4 regions of the Rhizobium sp. SG2393 genome follow, and region 1 is predicted to be linked to each of the others. Evidence: predicted binding sites of a transcription regulator. Region 1 holds the regulator's gene; each other region holds the start of a gene.
The links. Region 1 encodes PhoB, which activates phosphate uptake and scavenging genes when phosphate is short. Its sites were predicted from a motif close to TGTCATNNANCTGTCAT; they were not measured.
Positions count from the first base shown of each region.

Region 2: a site for PhoB is predicted at 2,171-2,187, ahead of ppk2 (polyphosphate kinase 2). Genes of this name have one in related genera too.
Region 3: a site for PhoB is predicted at 2,249-2,265, ahead of ACED18_RS03490 (LTA synthase family protein). Genes of this name have one in related genera too.
Region 4: a site for PhoB is predicted at 2,440-2,456, ahead of ACED18_RS03455 (UDP-2,3-diacylglucosamine diphosphatase). Genes of this name have one in related genera too.

Region 1 is NZ_JBHGAP010000011.1:45,987-50,198, forward strand. It holds gene pstA (phosphate ABC transporter permease PstA) at 1-306, shown strand, start outside; gene pstB (phosphate ABC transporter ATP-binding protein PstB) at 320-1,135, shown strand; gene phoU (phosphate signaling complex protein PhoU) at 1,182-1,892, shown strand; gene phoB (phosphate regulon transcriptional regulator PhoB) at 1,950-2,633, shown strand; gene ACED18_RS18340 (MFS transporter) at 2,846-3,625, shown strand; gene ACED18_RS18345 (hypothetical protein) at 3,695-4,087, shown strand; gene ACED18_RS18350 (GcrA family cell cycle regulator) at 4,175-4,212, opposite strand, start outside.
Region 2 is NZ_JBHGAP010000001.1:1,115,411-1,119,622, forward strand. It holds gene ACED18_RS05335 (hypothetical protein) at 9-1,049, shown strand; gene ppk2 (polyphosphate kinase 2) at 1,176-2,111, opposite strand; gene ACED18_RS05345 (tlde1 domain-containing protein) at 2,263-3,543, opposite strand; gene ACED18_RS05350 (diguanylate cyclase) at 3,892-4,212, shown strand, end outside.
Region 3 is NZ_JBHGAP010000001.1:731,408-735,619, reverse strand. It holds gene ACED18_RS03490 (LTA synthase family protein) at 208-2,199, opposite strand; gene ACED18_RS03485 (NAD+ synthase) at 2,473-4,161, shown strand; cobalamin riboswitch at 4,203-4,212, shown strand, end outside.
Region 4 is NZ_JBHGAP010000001.1:723,346-727,557, reverse strand. It holds gene ACED18_RS03460 (NADP-dependent malic enzyme) at 4-2,313, opposite strand; gene ACED18_RS03455 (UDP-2,3-diacylglucosamine diphosphatase) at 2,511-3,362, shown strand; gene ACED18_RS03450 (MFS transporter) at 3,566-4,212, shown strand, end outside.

The DNA.
Region 1 (4,212 bases):
TTCCACCACGTCCTGCCGCTCGCCATGCCGGGCATCCTGACCGGCACCATCATCGGCCTGGCGCATGCGCTCGGCGAAACGGCGCCCCTGCTGCTCATCGGCATGGTCGCCTTCGTCGCCGATTTCCCGGCCTCGCCGCTGGCACCCTCCACGGCTCTTCCGGTACAGATCTACATGTGGGCCAACGAAGCCGAACGCGCCTTCGTGGAACGCACCTCCGGGGCGATCATCATCCTTCTGATCTTCCTCGTCCTGATGAACCTTGGCGCAATCTTGCTGCGCCGTCGATTTGAACGTCGCTGGTAGGGAGTACCCGATCATGAACATGATGAATGAAGCAGCGATCGAAAAGGCAGTGGACCAGAAAATGAACACCGTTCCCTACAAGATGATCGGCAAGGACGTGTCCGTCTATTACGGCGAGAAGCGCGCCCTGTTCGACGTCAACCTGAACATCCGCGAAAACACCGTCACCGCGCTCATCGGTCCCTCGGGCTGCGGGAAGTCCACCTTCCTGCGCACCCTGAACCGCATGAACGACACGATCGACAACTGCCGCGTCACCGGCAAGATCACGCTCGACACGGACGATATCTACGATCCGAACATCGACGTTGTCGAACTGCGCGCCCGCGTCGGCATGGTCTTCCAGAAGCCGAACCCCTTCCCGAAGTCGATCTACGAAAACGTCGCCTACGGCCCGAAGATCCACGGCCTCGCCCGCACCCGCGCCGAGTTCGACGAGATCGTCGCGACCAGCCTTCAGAAGGCCGGCCTCTGGAACGAAGTGAAGGACCGCCTGCACGAGCCGGGCACCGGCCTGTCCGGTGGTCAGCAGCAGCGTCTGTGCATCGCGCGCGCCGTCGCCGTCAGCCCGGAAGTCATCCTCATGGACGAGCCCTGCTCGGCGCTCGACCCGATCGCGACCGCCAAGGTCGAGGAGCTGATCCACGAGCTGCGCACCAACTTCACGATCGTCATCGTGACGCACTCCATGCAGCAGGCCGCGCGCGTTTCGCAGCGCACCGCCATGTTCCACCTCGGCAACCTCGTCGAGGAGAACGATACGGACAAGATGTTCACCAACCCGGATGACCAGCGCACCCAGGACTATATCATGGGACGCTTCGGCTGAGGCAAATCGCCCGCCCTGTTGTCACGAGGTTCGAGAGGAAACACTGATGCCCAGCCATATCGTCTCCGTCTACGACGAAGAATTGAAGTACCTTGCCCGCCGTATCTCCGAAATGGGCGGCCTGGCCGAGCAGATGCTCGGCGACAGCGTGCGCGCCCTGATCAATTCCGACGTCGCGCTCGCCCAGAAGGTCATCTCCGATGACGTGATCCTCGATCACGCCGAGCGTGATATCGGCGAGAAGGCGATCGTGACGATCGCCAAGCGCCAGCCCATGGCCGCCGACCTGCGCGAGATCATGGGTGCGATCCGCATCGCCAGCGATCTCGAACGCGTCGGAGATCTCGGCAAGAACACGGCCAAGCGCGTCATCGCGGTTGCGACGTCGGGCGTTCCGCGCCAGTTCGCCCGTGGCCTCGAGCACCTGACGGAGCTCACCGCCGCCCAGCTGAAGGAAGTGCTCGACGTCTACGCGTCGCGTTCGGCCGAAAAGGCCAACAACATCCGTCAGCGCGATGGCGAGATCGATGCCATCTACACCTCGCTGTTCCGGGAACTCCTGACCTACATGATGGAAGATCCGCGCAACATCACCTCGTGCACCCATCTCCTGTTCTGCGCCAAGAACATCGAGCGGATCGGCGACCACGCCACGAACATCGCCGAGACCATCTACTACATGACCACCGGTGCCCAGATCGAAGGCGAACGTCCGAAGGACGACACCACCGCCACGATGCGGGTCAGCGGCGAGTAAGACCGACGGCCGGGCGCCTTCGGGCGCCCTGCTGCCGGCAGGAACGGAGCAGGCATCATGTTGCCCAGAATTGCAGTGGTCGAAGACGAGGAAGCGCTGAGCGTTCTGCTGCGCTACAATCTTGAGGCGGAAGGTTTCGACGTCGATACCATCCATCGCGGTGACGAGGCGGAAATCCGTCTTCAGGAGCGTCTTCCCGATCTCCTTATTCTCGATTGGATGCTACCCGGCGTCTCCGGCATCGAGCTGTGCCGGCGCCTGCGCCAGCGCAGCGAAACCGAGCGCCTGCCGATCATCATGCTGACGGCGAGAGGCGAGGAAAGCGAGCGCGTGCGCGGTCTCGCAACCGGCGCCGACGACTATGTCGTCAAGCCTTTCTCGACGCCGGAACTCATGGCCCGCGTCAAGGCCATGCTGCGCCGCGCCAAGCCGGAGCTGCTCTCCTCGGTGCTGAAATGCGGCGACATCGAGCTTGATCGCGAAACCCACCGCGTCCACCGCAAGAGCCGCGAAGTTCGCCTCGGCCCGACCGAATTCCGCCTTCTGGAATTCTTCATGTCGTCCCCCGGCCGCGTCTTCTCTCGTTCGCAGCTGCTTGATGGTGTCTGGGGCCACGACATCTATGTCGACGAACGCACCGTCGACGTGCATGTCGGCCGCCTGCGCAAGGCGCTCAACTTCTCCAACATGAGCGACGTCATCCGCACCGTCCGCGGCGCCGGCTATTCGCTGGAAGGGTGACCGCCCGATCTTCCGCCAGTCCTCGCGCCGCGCGGACTGGCCTTTGCCGCGACCGCAGAAGCGTGACGCGGTTCCTCCCTTGGTATGGCGGGAAAGGGAAGCTTTCTCCCCGACCGCACCCGCGATCGTCATCGCGTCAGACCGCGGCGTTGGCCGCCCATTTTCCCCGCCAGCAATTGCAGAACCCCGCCGCAAACCTGTAGGAAGGGAGTTTGCATGTCGGGAATCGCAAGGCTGGCGCGGTGATCGGATGTCGTGAACGTATCGCTCTTTATGCCCTGCTGACCGGCCTGACCGCGCTCAGCATCGATGGCTTGTTGCCGGGCCTGCGGATGATCGGTGCGGAGCTGCCGGCCGCGCCGCCACTCTCAACCCAGCACGTTGTTTCGCTTTTCATTCTCGGCATGGCGGTGGGCGAGCTGGTGCTGGGGCCGCTTTCGGATGCCGTCGGGCGCAAGCCGTCCTTGCTGGCGGGACTGGCCATCTACCTCACGGGCAGCGTCATCGCCCTTCTGGCGCCGTCCCTTGGCTGGTTGGTCTTCGGTCGCTGTCTGCAGGGCGTCGGCGTCGCCGGCCCGAAGATTGCCACGCGCGCGATGATCCGCGACCAGTTCTCGGGTGATGCCATGGCGCGCGTCCTGTCGCTGATGTTCACGCTGTTCATTCTGGTGCCCATGCTGGCGCCAGGCCTCGCCCAGTTGCTGATCGGTGTCGCCGGCTGGCGCAGCATCTTCGGCGCCTACCTCGCCATTGCCTTGGCTCTCGGCCTCTGGCTGCTGTGCCGCCAGCCCGAGACCTTGCCCCTCGCAAGCCGCCTTCCTGTCCGCCCGCGGCTGCTGCTCGCCAATGGGCGCCGTATTTTCCAGGATATCAGGATCTCCTGCCTGATCCTTGCTGCCGGCCTCGTCTTCGGCGCGCAGCTCCTCTACCTCAGCACTGCCGCGGATCTGTTTTTCGACGTCTATGGCGTCAAGGAGCGCTCTCCCCTCTAATTCGCCGCGCTGGCCCTGGCTGTGGGGCTGGCCTCCTTTGTCAATGCGCGGATGGTGCAGCGGGTCGGCATGACGACCATGATGCGCACAGCCTTCTGTGGTCTTGTCGTGGCGAGCCTTGCCATGGTCGCCGTATCGCTGCTGTGGCAGGGGCATCCACCCTTGACCCTGATGATGGCCGGCCTGTTCTGCGCCTTCTTCGCCATCGGCGTGCTCTTTGGCAATCTGAATGCCATGGCGATGCTGGCTCTGGGCAAGGTTGCCGGCCTTGGCGCCTCGCTGATTGCCTCGGGTTCCAGCCTTGTATCCGCCGGCTTCGCCCTTGCTGCGGGCCGGCTCTATGACGGAACGACGCTGCCCTTGTCGGCAGCCTTCCTCGGTGCCGCACTCGGCGCCTTCGTCCCTGCGGAACAGGCGATGCGCGCGCCGCTGCGAGAGATCGAGCCCTTGCGGATCAGCTGACGCTAGTAGGTCTGTCGCAGGCCGGGAAAGCAAAAGGCCCCGCTGCGGAGAGCGGGGCCTTGATCGAAACGAATTGCCGGTGACGGTTTACCGAACCCGGCGGCGCTCGGCCGAGGGCTGGTAGG
Region 2 (4,212 bases), on a different contig from region 1:
GTGAAACGATGTGGAAATTTGTGCTCTCAATAGCGTGCATGGTTCTGTTGGGGACGTGCGTCACTGCCAATGCGGGAGCGCGGCCAGCCTCTGCGGACCCGCCAAGACGCTGCACCGACTTTCTGGTCAAGCCCATCGATAAAGACTATCGGGGAAAGCGAAATTTCAACGCCGAACTCCTCGCCGCGTCTTTTGGTATATATGCAGCGGCCAGCGAGGACGCCTACGCAAACAATGACCAGCAATTCCTTTTCCTGCCGAGCCGAAACCCATCGAATCTCGGGTGGAAGAGACTCGAGTGGCAGCCGAAGAGCGCTCTTCCGCATCGATATTCGAATAGCCTGACAGGCTTGTCGTTCGACACCTATTATCAAGCGATCCGCAAATGCCTCTACGTCATGGTCGCAGCGCGGGGCACGGATGGGCCAAGCGCCATCAATGACTGGTTGACGAATTTTTCGATCATCCCGCCTTTTTTGCCCTTCAATCAGTATAAAGAAATCGAAACACAGTTCCATCTGCTGAAAGAGCACATCAAGGCCCGCTATCCGTCTTATGACGTGCAGTTCATAGCCACGGGACATTCCCTTGGCGGCGGCCTGGCCATCCACCTCGCAAAGTGCTTTAACGACGTGTCGGCAGTGACATTTGATACGTCCTTCGTGCACAACGACTTGCTTTGCAAGAAGCGGAATCCCAGCGTCGTGCAGATATACGAGAAGCAGGAAGCCATTGAAGTCGTTCGCACCATTCTCGGCAGATCTCAGCAAAAGCATGAGAACGACGCCAAGCTCTCGACATACGGCATCAATCCCATCTCAGGAAAGACGGGGCCGATCGATCAGCACAGCATGCGCAAGCTTGCCACCGGTATGCTCAGGCTCGCGCTGATGTGTGCGCGTGAGAATGCGCGCGATTGCGAAATTCTGAAAGACCTTGGCCCGATTGGAGATAAGGTCGCTTACCAGCTCTATTGCGTGAACTACCGCACGTCCCTCAAATTGCGCGGCAGTCGGCTTGCTCATGACGAGGCATGCGATCCGCTTTGACGGCATGCGCCGAGGACACGGTGTCTTGGTCTGTGTTGACAACGCGCAAAGGCAGACAGGCGGAGGAGCCCGGACGGAGTCGTTGTCCGGGTTCGCACATGCGAAAGCACCATCAGGCGTCCCGCCTCAATACTTCTCCGGCACGTAGAGATCGCGCGGCAGAACCTGGCGTTCGTAGTCGGGGTTGAAGACGCGCTGCGGCAGCGTCACTTCCTCATGCGGCACATCCTCGTAGGGAATGAGCGACAGGAGGTGATCGATGCAGTTGAGGCGGGCGCGCTTCTTGTCGTTGCCTTCAACGATGTACCAGGGCGCCTCCGGGATATTGGTGCGCGCGAAGGTCTCTTCCTTGGCCTTGGTATAGGCCTCCCAGCGCACGCGCGACTGCAGGTCCATGGGCGAAAGCTTCCACTGCTTCAGCGGATCGTGGATGCGCATCATGAAGCGCATCTGCTGCTCCTCGTCGGTGATCGAGAACCAGTATTTCACCAGACGGATGCCGGAGCGCACCAGCATGCGTTCGAATTCCGGCACGTCGTTGAAGAACTGCTCGACCTGATCCTCGCCGGCAAAGCCCATGACGCGCTCGACGCCGGAGCGATTGTACCAGGAGCGGTCGAACAGCACGATCTCGCCGCCGGCCGGCAGATGCGGCACGTAGCGCTGGAAATACCACTGCGTCTTCTCGCGGTCGGACGGCGCCGGCAGCGCCACGACGCGCACGACACGCGGGTTCAGACGCTGGGTGATGCGCTTGATGACGCCGCCCTTGCCGGCGGAGTCGCGACCCTCGAAGAGAACGACGACCTTTTCCTTGTGGTGCGAGACCCAGCTCTGCAGCTTGATCAACTCCGACTGCAGCTTGAGCAGCGCCCGGAAATAGTCCGCGCGCGGAATCGACGGCGGATGGCTGGTCTTGTAGATGCGCCGCAGCTCTTCGGAAATCTCCGGCTCTGACAGCTCAAGCTCGTAATCTTCGTCCAGCGTGTCCTGGAGTTCGGCTTCGAGCCAGTCGAGCGCGCCGTCCCTGTCCTCGGTCTGCTTGAGGTCGTCGTGGTTCATGGCGCCCGGTCCCTGATCTTGCGGAAAACGATGGTTCAGGCCGCTTATTCCACGCCCGCATGACACTTATTTGACAGGCTGCCGACAGCAAAAGGCCCGCTCCCGGAACAATGCCGGAAGCGGGCCTTGGAGGCGTCAAGGGCGGTTTGCGTCACACGCCGCGGCGATAGAGCTGGGCGATCTGCGTCTTCGATTTCGGCATGCTTTCCACGACGATGATCATGTTCACATGACCGCGCTTGAAGGCGTTCAGGAATGCCGGATAGTTGCGGAAGGCAATGCAGCCGTGGGAGTCGCCCGGCGAACGGCGCAGCAGGTAGGAATGCGTCAGAAGACCGTCGCGACCCCGCGGGTTCGTGCCATCGACCGAGGTCATGCGCAGCGCCTCCACCCCGTGGAACCGGCTTTCGCGCATGCTCAGACGGAACACGCCGGGCGGCGTCGGTCCACGCATTTTCACATGCGTGTACTTGGGATTGTCGCGCATCTCGCCGATGCCGGAATGGGCCTCGAGCCGCGTACCGTCAGGCATGTAGACCGTGGCGCCGGAGATGTCGTAGACCGCAATGCGCGTTCCGCGACCCGGCCACGCACCATTGTCGGCGCCGCCGCCGAAGAGACTTTCGAAGAAAGACTTTTCGGGCTTTGCATAGGCCAGTTCCTTCTCGGGACGGGCATTGCGCGGACGCGGCTTGCTCTGCGCCTCGGGCGCGTCGCCATCCACGGCCGGCTTGGCATTCGCCTTGACAGGGCCGCGTGCAGGCTTCTGGTCTTCGCTGTCATCCTCGTCTGCTTCAGGCGCGAGCATGGCGGTGCGCGGGCGAAGAACCGGCAGCGGCACGCTCTCGGGCAAGGCGAGCGCCATGTCGGATGCCGGCTCCTGGAGCACGAGGTCGAAGGGCTTGCGGGTCGTCTCGACCTGGCTCGCGGCCGGATCGACAAGCGCCGTCACCAGCGGCGAGGCATCGCTTTCCGCCGCCATCGCCACCTCGACGGCGGCATCATCGGCAGCCTTGTGGCGCTTGGCCTCGGCACGTGCGATCTCGGCCTCGACGCGGGCCTTGGTCATTGCGGCGAGAACCGTCTGCCGCTTGTGCGAGGCCTTGATGGCTTCCGCCGTCAGCATGGCCTGGCGTTTTTCCGATTCCGTCGGCTTCGACAGGCGGGCAAACTTGTCCGGCGCAACAAGACGCTCGGCCTGTGCCTGCCGCACGATCGGCTTCAGACCAAGCGAGGCATCGAAACGCACGGCGCCGACGCCACCGGGCGGTGTTGCCGCATGCTGGACGGAGAGGAATGTGACTGCCGACCAGAAAAGGGCGGCAACCGGAAGAGCGGCAAGCCCCAGGGCGAGCGCGGAGGCCGAACGCTGCTTGCGGCGGCCGGAAGAACCGCGCAGGGCGGCCTTCGAGGAAACTGGACTGGAAGACACCGTCATACTCTTACCCGAACTCGACAACGCAAACGCGCCCAGGGATGTCGGCGAAACGGGCCGCTCCGGAAGGGACCCGTTAACCATGACAAAACATGGTAACCAAAACCTTTAAGAGCGAACCCTTCCTGTGCGAAACGGCGCAGAGACGTCATGCAGAGTTCCGTCAGCGCTAAGCCTCCTCTTGACCGGATGAAGACGTGCCTTGCCTGGGGAAAATGGCGGCATTGGAGCAAGAGATTCAAACACCCCTAATTCTGGCCAGTAAAAATTAACCTTTCCCGGTGTAGCTGTGCCGATGCGACCATGACGGGCCGCAGGGACATAGGTGAAAAGCGGGTGGCACAGATGACAGTGAACGCCTTTTCGATTGTTATGCTTTTATATGCCGTGCTTTTGCCGGCACTCTTCCTCCCCTCGCTGCACCGGCATGTCGGGGGCTGGCTGATCGGGTCATCGCTGGTGACCGCGCTTTCGGCCTCGATTGCAGCCTGCCTGGGGGCGGCTCCTGTCTTTCTGACGGCAGCCCATCACTTCGCAGCCCTTCTGCTCTTCTTCGGTTTCATGGCCTTTCCCTGGCGCCTGAAGCCGATCGCAACACTTGCGCCGCCCGGACCGCTGCGCATGCTCGAACCCCATGCCGCGGTCGGGCTTTGCGTGCTGGTAACC
Region 3 (4,212 bases), on a different contig from region 1:
CCGGACGTTACTTATTCGGTCCGACCATGACACTGTGATCACAAAGGGCCCCGGACGCTGTTTCCTGCGTGACAGGGTGGGCCGTTGGCACCCTCTTTCCGTGTGCCGCCAAGGAAAAAAAGCCCGAGGCATCGGTGGCGATCTCGCGATCCTCACCGGTGCCTCGGGCCGTTATTCATTCTCTTTTCTGATCCTTACGGCCGTCCGTCAGCCAAGCGGGCGAGGAAAGAGGTCCGCATGGGTCGGGAAGAAGCGTTCCGTGCCGTAGCGCTTGCCGAACATCATGTCGTGCTGAAGGAAGCGGTAATCGCGCACCACATCCGGGATGTCCTTGCTGCGCGCCCAGTCCGCCGTCATCTCGTCCTTGCCGTTGACCAGCATGAAGCGGTCGACGATCTGGTAGTCGTTGAAGACGCGGCCGAGGAAGCCCGTGTAATAGGGATGTTCGTAGCCGCTCGCCTTCAGCGTCTGGTAGGAGATGAAGGCCGGGCTGATCGTGCCGAGGTCGCGCACCGGGCCTGTCTTGTTCGACCAGACGATCAGAGGCGTCTCGTGGGTGCGCTTCATCACGTCGAGCGGGCCCTTCCGGCTGGCCGTCACGTCAGGCATGAAGCCGGTGTTGGGGTAGACGGTGTTGAGCGGCGGCAGGTGATCGCCGAAGAGCACGATGATCGTCTCGCGGTCGCGCTCTTTCGCCCAGTCCATCAGCATCTTCAGGCTGTCGTCGGCTTCCTTCACGCCCTGTGCATAGGTCTCCAGCACCTGCCGGTCGGCCGGCGGCAGGTTGCCCTCCACCTTGATCGTGTTTTGCGCATAGCGGTTCGGCTCGTAGGGGCCGTGGCCCTGCAGCGTCACGGTGAAGAAGAAGAACGGATCTTCCATCTGGTCGGCCTGGCGCATGATTTCCTTTGTCAGCGCCTCGTCGGAGGTAAAGATGCCGCGCTTCTGCATCGCGGGCAGCTTTTCTTCCGAGCGGAAGGTGTCGAAACCGAAGGCCTTGTAGACGGCCGAGCGGTTCCAGAACCAGCTCTGGAAGGGATGGATGGCCCGCGAGACATAGCCTTCGCCCTTGAAGAAGGTGGCAAGCGAAGGGATCGGGTCGCGGATATACTGCTGGTAGGGAATGCTCCCATAGGGCAGGAAAGCATTGGAAAAGCCCGTCAGTGCCTCGAATTCCACGTTCGCCGTCATGCCCCCGAACTCCGGCGACATGACATTGCCGGACTGGATCTCGCGCATCGTGGGCATGGGATCGGCCGAGAAGGTCACGTTCGGCAGACGGGTCGGGTCGAAGAGCGACTCGCTCATGATCACGATCACATCCGGCTTGCCGCGATGGGTGGTGCCGGCAGGCACGACCGGGCTTTCGATCGCGTTGATCGCGTCACCCATGTAGCCGGCAGGCGCGCTGACATTGGCCATGGGCAGGTTCAGCGCAAAGGCCATGGAAAAGCCGTTATGCCGGTAGTTTTCCGTCTGGTCCCACATGATGGGGATGATGTTCAGCCGGTCGCGCAGCCAGGAGAACTGGTTGAAATCCATGATATGCACGAAGCCGGCAATGAGCGGCACGGCAAAGATCAGGCGACCGATGCGCTCGCGGCGGCTGAGGCGCGGAAAGCGGCGCCAAGCGAAGACCAGGAGCGTGCCGAGCCCGACGACAGCCACGACGATGCCGATGGCGATCGCCAGCGCGGTGCCCGGCCGGTCGCGCACCAGAACCGGCATCAGTTCCATGATCTGGCGGCCGAACAGGAAATCGGTCGGGTAGAGCGGATCGGAGAGATAGATCTGTTTCTGCTTCGAAATCAGCGCCGGCAGGAGCGCAACCGGCGCCAGCACGAGGCTCGCATAATGGGCGCGGCCGAAGATGCCGTCGAGGCCGAGGAAGAGCAGCATGAACACGCCGACGGTCGCCCAGGCAGGGCGCATCGGATCACCGAAATAGGCAAGCGTTTCGGCGAAGGAGCCGCGCTGGACGATCTCGATGCCGGCGGTCAGGAGCAGCGCAAGCGAGAGCGACAGGAGAAGCGTGGCGACCATGCTGAAGGCTGCATCGATGCGTGCGGCATCGCGGCCGAGGAGGACCGTCGTTTCGCCGCGAAGGGCGCCCACAAGCGGGGTCGCTGCCGTGTCGATACTCGCCAAGATCGTCTCCAGTCTGTCTCCGGCAGACGGTCTTTTCCGCCTGCGTCGCATCGCGTGCCCGGAGGTTTGCAGCGAGGCTGTCATCCTGGCGTCACGTCAGTGTCATGCTACTGTCATAGAGATGTCATGTTGAATGGCGCATGAATAAGTCAAGCGTCCGGGCGCGCTGACATTTGCCAATCCCCATTGACCTGGCATTTCGGTCACGCAGGGTTGCCTCACCCCCCGCGCGACATCACGGCGCCGAGACGGATTTCGTTTTCCGTCGGGATGCTCTAAATGGCACCTCGAACGGATCGCTATCCCGACCGAGAGGGCCCGCCTATGACCGCTTCCGCTTCCCCGTCTGCTGTGCCGGACCGCCTGCGCATCGCCGTCGCGCAGTTGAACCCGACGGTCGGCGACATCGCCGGCAATCTGGCGCTGGCGCGCAGGGCACGCGCCGAGGCGGCCGAGGGCGGCGCCGATCTGCTGCTCCTCACCGAACTCTTCCTTTCCGGCTATCCGCCGGAAGACCTTGTCCTGAAGCCTGCCTTCCTGAAAGCCTGTTGGGCGGCGCTCGAGACGCTGGCGGCCGAGACCGCCGATGGTGGCCCCGGCCTCATCATCGGCCTGCCGCGACAGGGGGAGGCGGGTCGCCACAACAGTGCCGCCGTTCTCGATGGCGGCCGCATCCTGCATGTGCGCGACAAGGTGGATCTGCCAAACTACGGCGAGTTCGACGAAAAGCGCGTCTTCGTCGAAGGTGCGATTTCCGGTCCGGTCGATTTTCGCGGCGTGCGCATCGGCGTGCCGATCTGCGAGGAAATCTGGAACGATGCGGGCGTCTGCGAGACGCTGGCCGAAGCGGGCGCCGAGATCCTGCTGGTGCCGAACGGCTCGCCCTATTATCGCGGCAAGGTGGATGTGCGCCATCAGGTCGTGCTGCGCCAGGTGATCGAGAGCGGCCTGCCGATCCTTTTCGCCAACCAGCTTGGCGGGCAGGACGAGCTGGTCTTCGACGGCGCGAGCTTCGCCTTCAATGCCGACAAGAGCCTTGCCTTCCAGCTTGCGCAGTTTCAGCCCTGCCTTGCCTTCTCCGACTGGTCGCGCACCGCCGATGGCTGGGTCTGCGAGCCGGGCGAGATCGCGACGATCCCGGAAGCGGAAGAGGCCGATTACACGGCCTGCATGCTGGGGCTTCGCGACTACGTCAACAAGAACGGCTTCAAATCCGTGGTGCTCGGCCTTTCCGGCGGCATCGATTCGGCCATCTGCACGGCGCTTGCCGTCGATGCGCTGGGGCCCGAGCGGGTGCGCACCATCATGCTGCCCTACCGCTACACATCCTCGGATTCCTTCAAGGACGCGGAAGCCTGCGCGAAGGCGCTCGGCGTGCGCTACGACACCGTGCCGATCGGCGAACCCGTCGATGCCTTCTCCTCGGCACTCTCCGATCTCTTCGAGGGAACGGAAGAGGGCATCACGGAGGAAAATCTGCAAAGCCGCACGCGCGGCGTGATCCTCATGGCCGTCTCCAACAAGTTCGGCTCCATGGTGGTGACGACGGGCAACAAGTCGGAAATGTCGGTGGGATACGCCACGCTCTACGGTGACATGAACGGCGGCTTCAACCCGATCAAGGACCTCTACAAGATGCAGGTCTACGCCCTCTCGCGCTGGCGCAACGGCGCGGTGCCGGCGGGCGCGCTCGGTCCTTCCGGCGAGGTGATCCCGATCAACATCATCGACAAGGCGCCGTCCGCCGAGCTTCGTCCCAACCAGACCGACCAGGATTCGCTGCCGCCCTATCCGGTGCTCGACGATATCCTGGAATGCCTGGTGGAACGCGAGATGGGCACCGACGAGATCGTCGCGCGCGGCCATGATGTCGCGACCGTGCATCGCATCGAGCACCTGCTCTACATCGCCGAATACAAGCGCCGCCAGTCCGCACCGGGCGTCAAGATCACCCGCAAGAACTTCGGCCGCGATCGCCGCTACCCGATCACGAACCGCTTCCGCGACCGGTGACGCGCCACGATCGCGCCTCTTGCAAAGCGTGAGCACAAATGGTGAAGTCCC
Region 4 (4,212 bases), on a different contig from region 1:
GCCTCAGAGCGGGTAGCTGGCCTCGGTCACGGCGAGCGCCGCCATGTTGACCACGCCGCGCGAGGTCACCGACGGCGAAAGGATGTGGGCCGGCAGCGCCGCACCGAGCAGGATCGGGCCGACATGCAGGCTGTCGGTCATGCTTTTTACCACGCCGAGCGTGATGTTGGCGGCGTCGAGGTTCGGGAAGACCAGAAGGTTGGCTTCGCCCGACAGCGTCGAGTGCGGCATGACGCGGTGGCGGAGCGCCTCGGAGATCGCCGAATCGCCGTGCATTTCGCCATCCGCCTCAAGGTCCGGCGCCAGTTCCCGCACCAGCCCGATCGCCTTGCGCATCTTGAAGGCGCTTTCGCTGTCGCGGGAGCCGAAATTGGAGTGCGAGACGAGCGCGGCGCGCGGCACGATGCCGAAGCGGCGGATTTCCTGCGCCGCCATCACAGTCGCCTGGGCGATCTCTTCGGCGGTCGGGTTGAAGGTCACATAGGTGTCGGTGAAGAAGGTCGCGCCGCGCTGCGAGATCAACAGGCTCATGGCGGAGAAGTCGAGCACGCCGGCCTTCTTGCCGATGATCTGCGAGACATCGCGCAGATGCCGGCTGTAGCGTCCCTCGACGCCGCAGATCAGCGCATCGGCGTCACCACGGCGCACGGCAAGCGCACCGATCACGGTCTGGTTGGTGCGCACGATGGTGCGGGCGGCTTCCGGGATCACGCCAAGCCGGCCGACGAGGGCGAAATATTCGTCCACATAGTCGCGGTAGCGCGGATCGCCTTCCGGGTTCACCACCTCGAAATCGGTTTCCGGGCGGATGCGCAGGCCGTAGCGCTGCAGGCGCGTTTCGATGATCTGCGGACGACCAATCAGGATCGGCTCGGCAATGCCGTCTTCGAGCAGCACCTGGGCGGCGCGCAGCACGCGCTCGTCCTCGCCTTCGCCGAAGATGACGCGCTTCTTCGACGCGCTCTTGGCGGCGTTGAAGACCGGCTTCATGATCAGGCCGGAGCGGAAGACGAAGCGGTTCAGCTGGTCGAGATAGGCGTCCCAGTCGGTGATCGGGCGCTCGGCGACACCCGATTCCGCCGCAGCCCGCGCCACGGCGGGCGCGATGCGCAGGATGAGGCGCTGGTCGAAGGGCGAGGGGATGAGATAATCCGGCCCGAAGATCGGCGTGTCGCCGGAATAGGCCCGCGCCGCAACGTCGGAAGGCTCCTCACGCGCCAGCGCCGCGATGGCACGCACGGCGGCCATCTTCATCTCTTCGTTGATCGTGTTGGCGCCGCAGTCCAGCGCACCCCTGAAAATATAGGGGAAGCAGAGCACGTTGTTGACCTGGTTCGGGAAATCCGAGCGGCCCGTGCAGATCATCGCGTCGGGGCGGGCGGCACGCGCCAGTTCCGGCATGATCTCGGGGTTCGGGTTGGCGAGCGCCATGATCAGCGGGCGCTCGGCCATCTGCACCAGCAGTTCCGGCTTCAGCACGCCGGCGGCGGAAAGGCCGAGGAAGACGTCGGCGCCGCCGATGGACTCGGCCAGCGTCCGCTTGTCGCTCTTCTGGGCGTAGACCGACTTCCACTCGTCCATCAGCACCTCGCGGCCCTCATAGACGAGGCCTTCGAGGTCGTGGACCCAGATGTTTTCGCGCGCGGCGCCCAGCGTGACGAGCAGGTTGAGGCAGGCGAGTGCGGCGGCACCGGCGCCTGACGTCACGATCTTCGCCTTGGCAATGTCCTTGCCAGCCAGTTCCAGCCCGTTGAGGATGGCGGCGGCGACGATGATCGCCGTGCCGTGCTGGTCGTCGTGGAAGACCGGGATATTCATCTTTTCCCGCAGACGGCGCTCGACCTCGAAGCATTCCGGCGCCTTGATGTCTTCCAGATTGATGCCGCCGAAGGTCGGCTCCAGCGCCGAGACGACATCGACCATGCGGTCGATTTCCGGCGCGTCGATCTCGATGTCGAAGACGTCGATGCCGGCGAATTTCTTGAAGAGGACGGCCTTTCCTTCCATGACGGGCTTGGAGGCAAGCGGGCCGATATTGCCGAGGCCGAGCACGGCCGAGCCGTTGGAGACGACGGCGACGAGGTTGGCGCGGGCGGTGTAGGCGGCGGCCGCCGCCGGGTCGTCCCGGATGGCGAGGCAGGGCGCGGCGACGCCCGGAGAATAGGCGAGCGCCAGATCGCGCTGGTTGCCGAGCGGCTTGGTCGGCGTCACCTCCAGCTTGCCCGGGCGGGGATAGCGGTGGAAGAACAGGGCCTGCTGGTCGATATCGCCCGTGGCCGGAACCGCCCGTGAATCCTTCTCGCCCATGCTCATCGCCCGCTCACTCCTTCGAAATGGTTCAAACGCGGACCTTCTGGCATGATTTGCGACCAAGGTACAGGCTGAGGCAGGGCGTTCTAACGATTAGGTTTTCGCGAGAACCGGGCGTTCCACGGCCGATGTCATAACGCTGAAACACGATTCTGTTTTTCACTGCGGGCAGTCGTCAAGCCAAACCCGCGGGAGGCAGCATGTCCGGCAAAAACGCAATCCCCGAGCCGCGCAAGTTCCGCACCCTCTTCATCTCGGACGTTCACCTGGGATCCAAGGCGGCGCGCACCGACTATCTGCTCGATTTCCTGCGCCACCACGAGGCCGAGACGATCATTCTCGTCGGCGACATCATCGATGGCTGGCGGCTGAAGCGCTCCTGGTACTGGCCGCAGGGCTGCAACGACGTCGTGCAGAAGCTGTTGCGCAAGGCCCGCAAGGGCGCCCGCATCATCTACATTCCCGGCAATCACGACGAATTCCTGCGCGATTTCCCCGGCACCCATTTCGGCGGCATCGAAGTGGCCGACCGTCACATGCACACGGCCGCCGACGGGCGCCGCTATCTCGTGCTGCATGGCGACCAGTTCGATGTGGTGGTGCGCAATGCGCGCCTTCTCGCCTATCTCGGCGACTGGGCCTATGACGCGGCCATCGCCATCAATGTCGTGCTGGCAGCCATCCGCCGGCGCCTTGGCCTCGGCTACTGGTCGTTTTCGGCCTGGGCCAAGCTTCAGGTCAAGCATGCCGTCAACTTCATCGGCGAGTTCCAGACGGTGGTGGCGGACGAGGCCCGCGAGGCCGGCGCCGACGGCGTCATCTGCGGCCACATCCACCATGCCGTCATCGCCGATATCGAGGGCATCCGCTACATCAACACCGGCGACTGGGTGGAAAGCTGCACGGCCGTCGTCGAGCACATGGACGGCACGATGGAACTGCTGACCTGGCAGCAGGCGGGCGCCGCCCAGCCCGTCACGGAGACGGATGGGGAAGAGGCGCGCATGACCGAGCAGATGCTATCAGGCATTCTGGCCCGCCCCGCCGCATAGGCGGCGCTGTTGCCCGGTCCTGCATCCGGACGGCTCTCCCGCCGTGCGATGCCGCGTGAGCGGCGCGCGCCACGCCTGGCAGTCGCGACGGCTGAGACATTTTTGCAACCGTCGCGATCCATGCGCCCCCGTGTTGCGGTGCACGCTTTCCGGTCATGGCCGACGCATGGTATCGATTCGTCGTCTCTTCCGATGGATCGTCCATGTCTGCCGCTTCGCCGACCGTTTCGCGGGCGGATGCGCCCCGTTTTTTCGAGGCGCGCATCGCCCTGCTGTTTTCCGCGCCCCTCATCGTCAACGGCGTCGCCATGCCCTTCCTGCCCGTCTGGCTGCACGGGCTGTCGCTGACGGATAACGAGATCGGCGTGCTGCTCGGCCTGCCCATGTTCATCCGCGTCCTGACGGCGCCGGTCGCCGGCGTCATTGCGGATCGCATCCGCGAGCGCGCCAATGTCCTCGTCGTCTCCGCCGCCATGACGCTCGTCATGGCGCTGTCGCTCTTCACCACCAACGGATTCCTCGCCATCCTCATCGCCTACGGCCTGCACCAGGCGTTTTTCTCGCCCTATCTGCCGATCACGGAGGCGATCACGCTGACCGGGGTCCGGCGCTGGCGGTTCGATTACGGGCGCATGCGCTTCTGGGGTTCGCTCGCCTTCATCGGCGCGACGATGATCGGCGGCATGCTGATCGGCCGTCATGGCGGCGGGGTCGTGCTCCCGATGATGGCGATCGGCTCCTTCCTGATGATCGTCACGGCGATCCTTGCGCCGCGCGTCGGGCGGCCGCGCCAGCCGACACCCTTGTCGGGCCTTGCAAGCCCGCCGGCAAAGGCGCTGCGCCAGTTCGA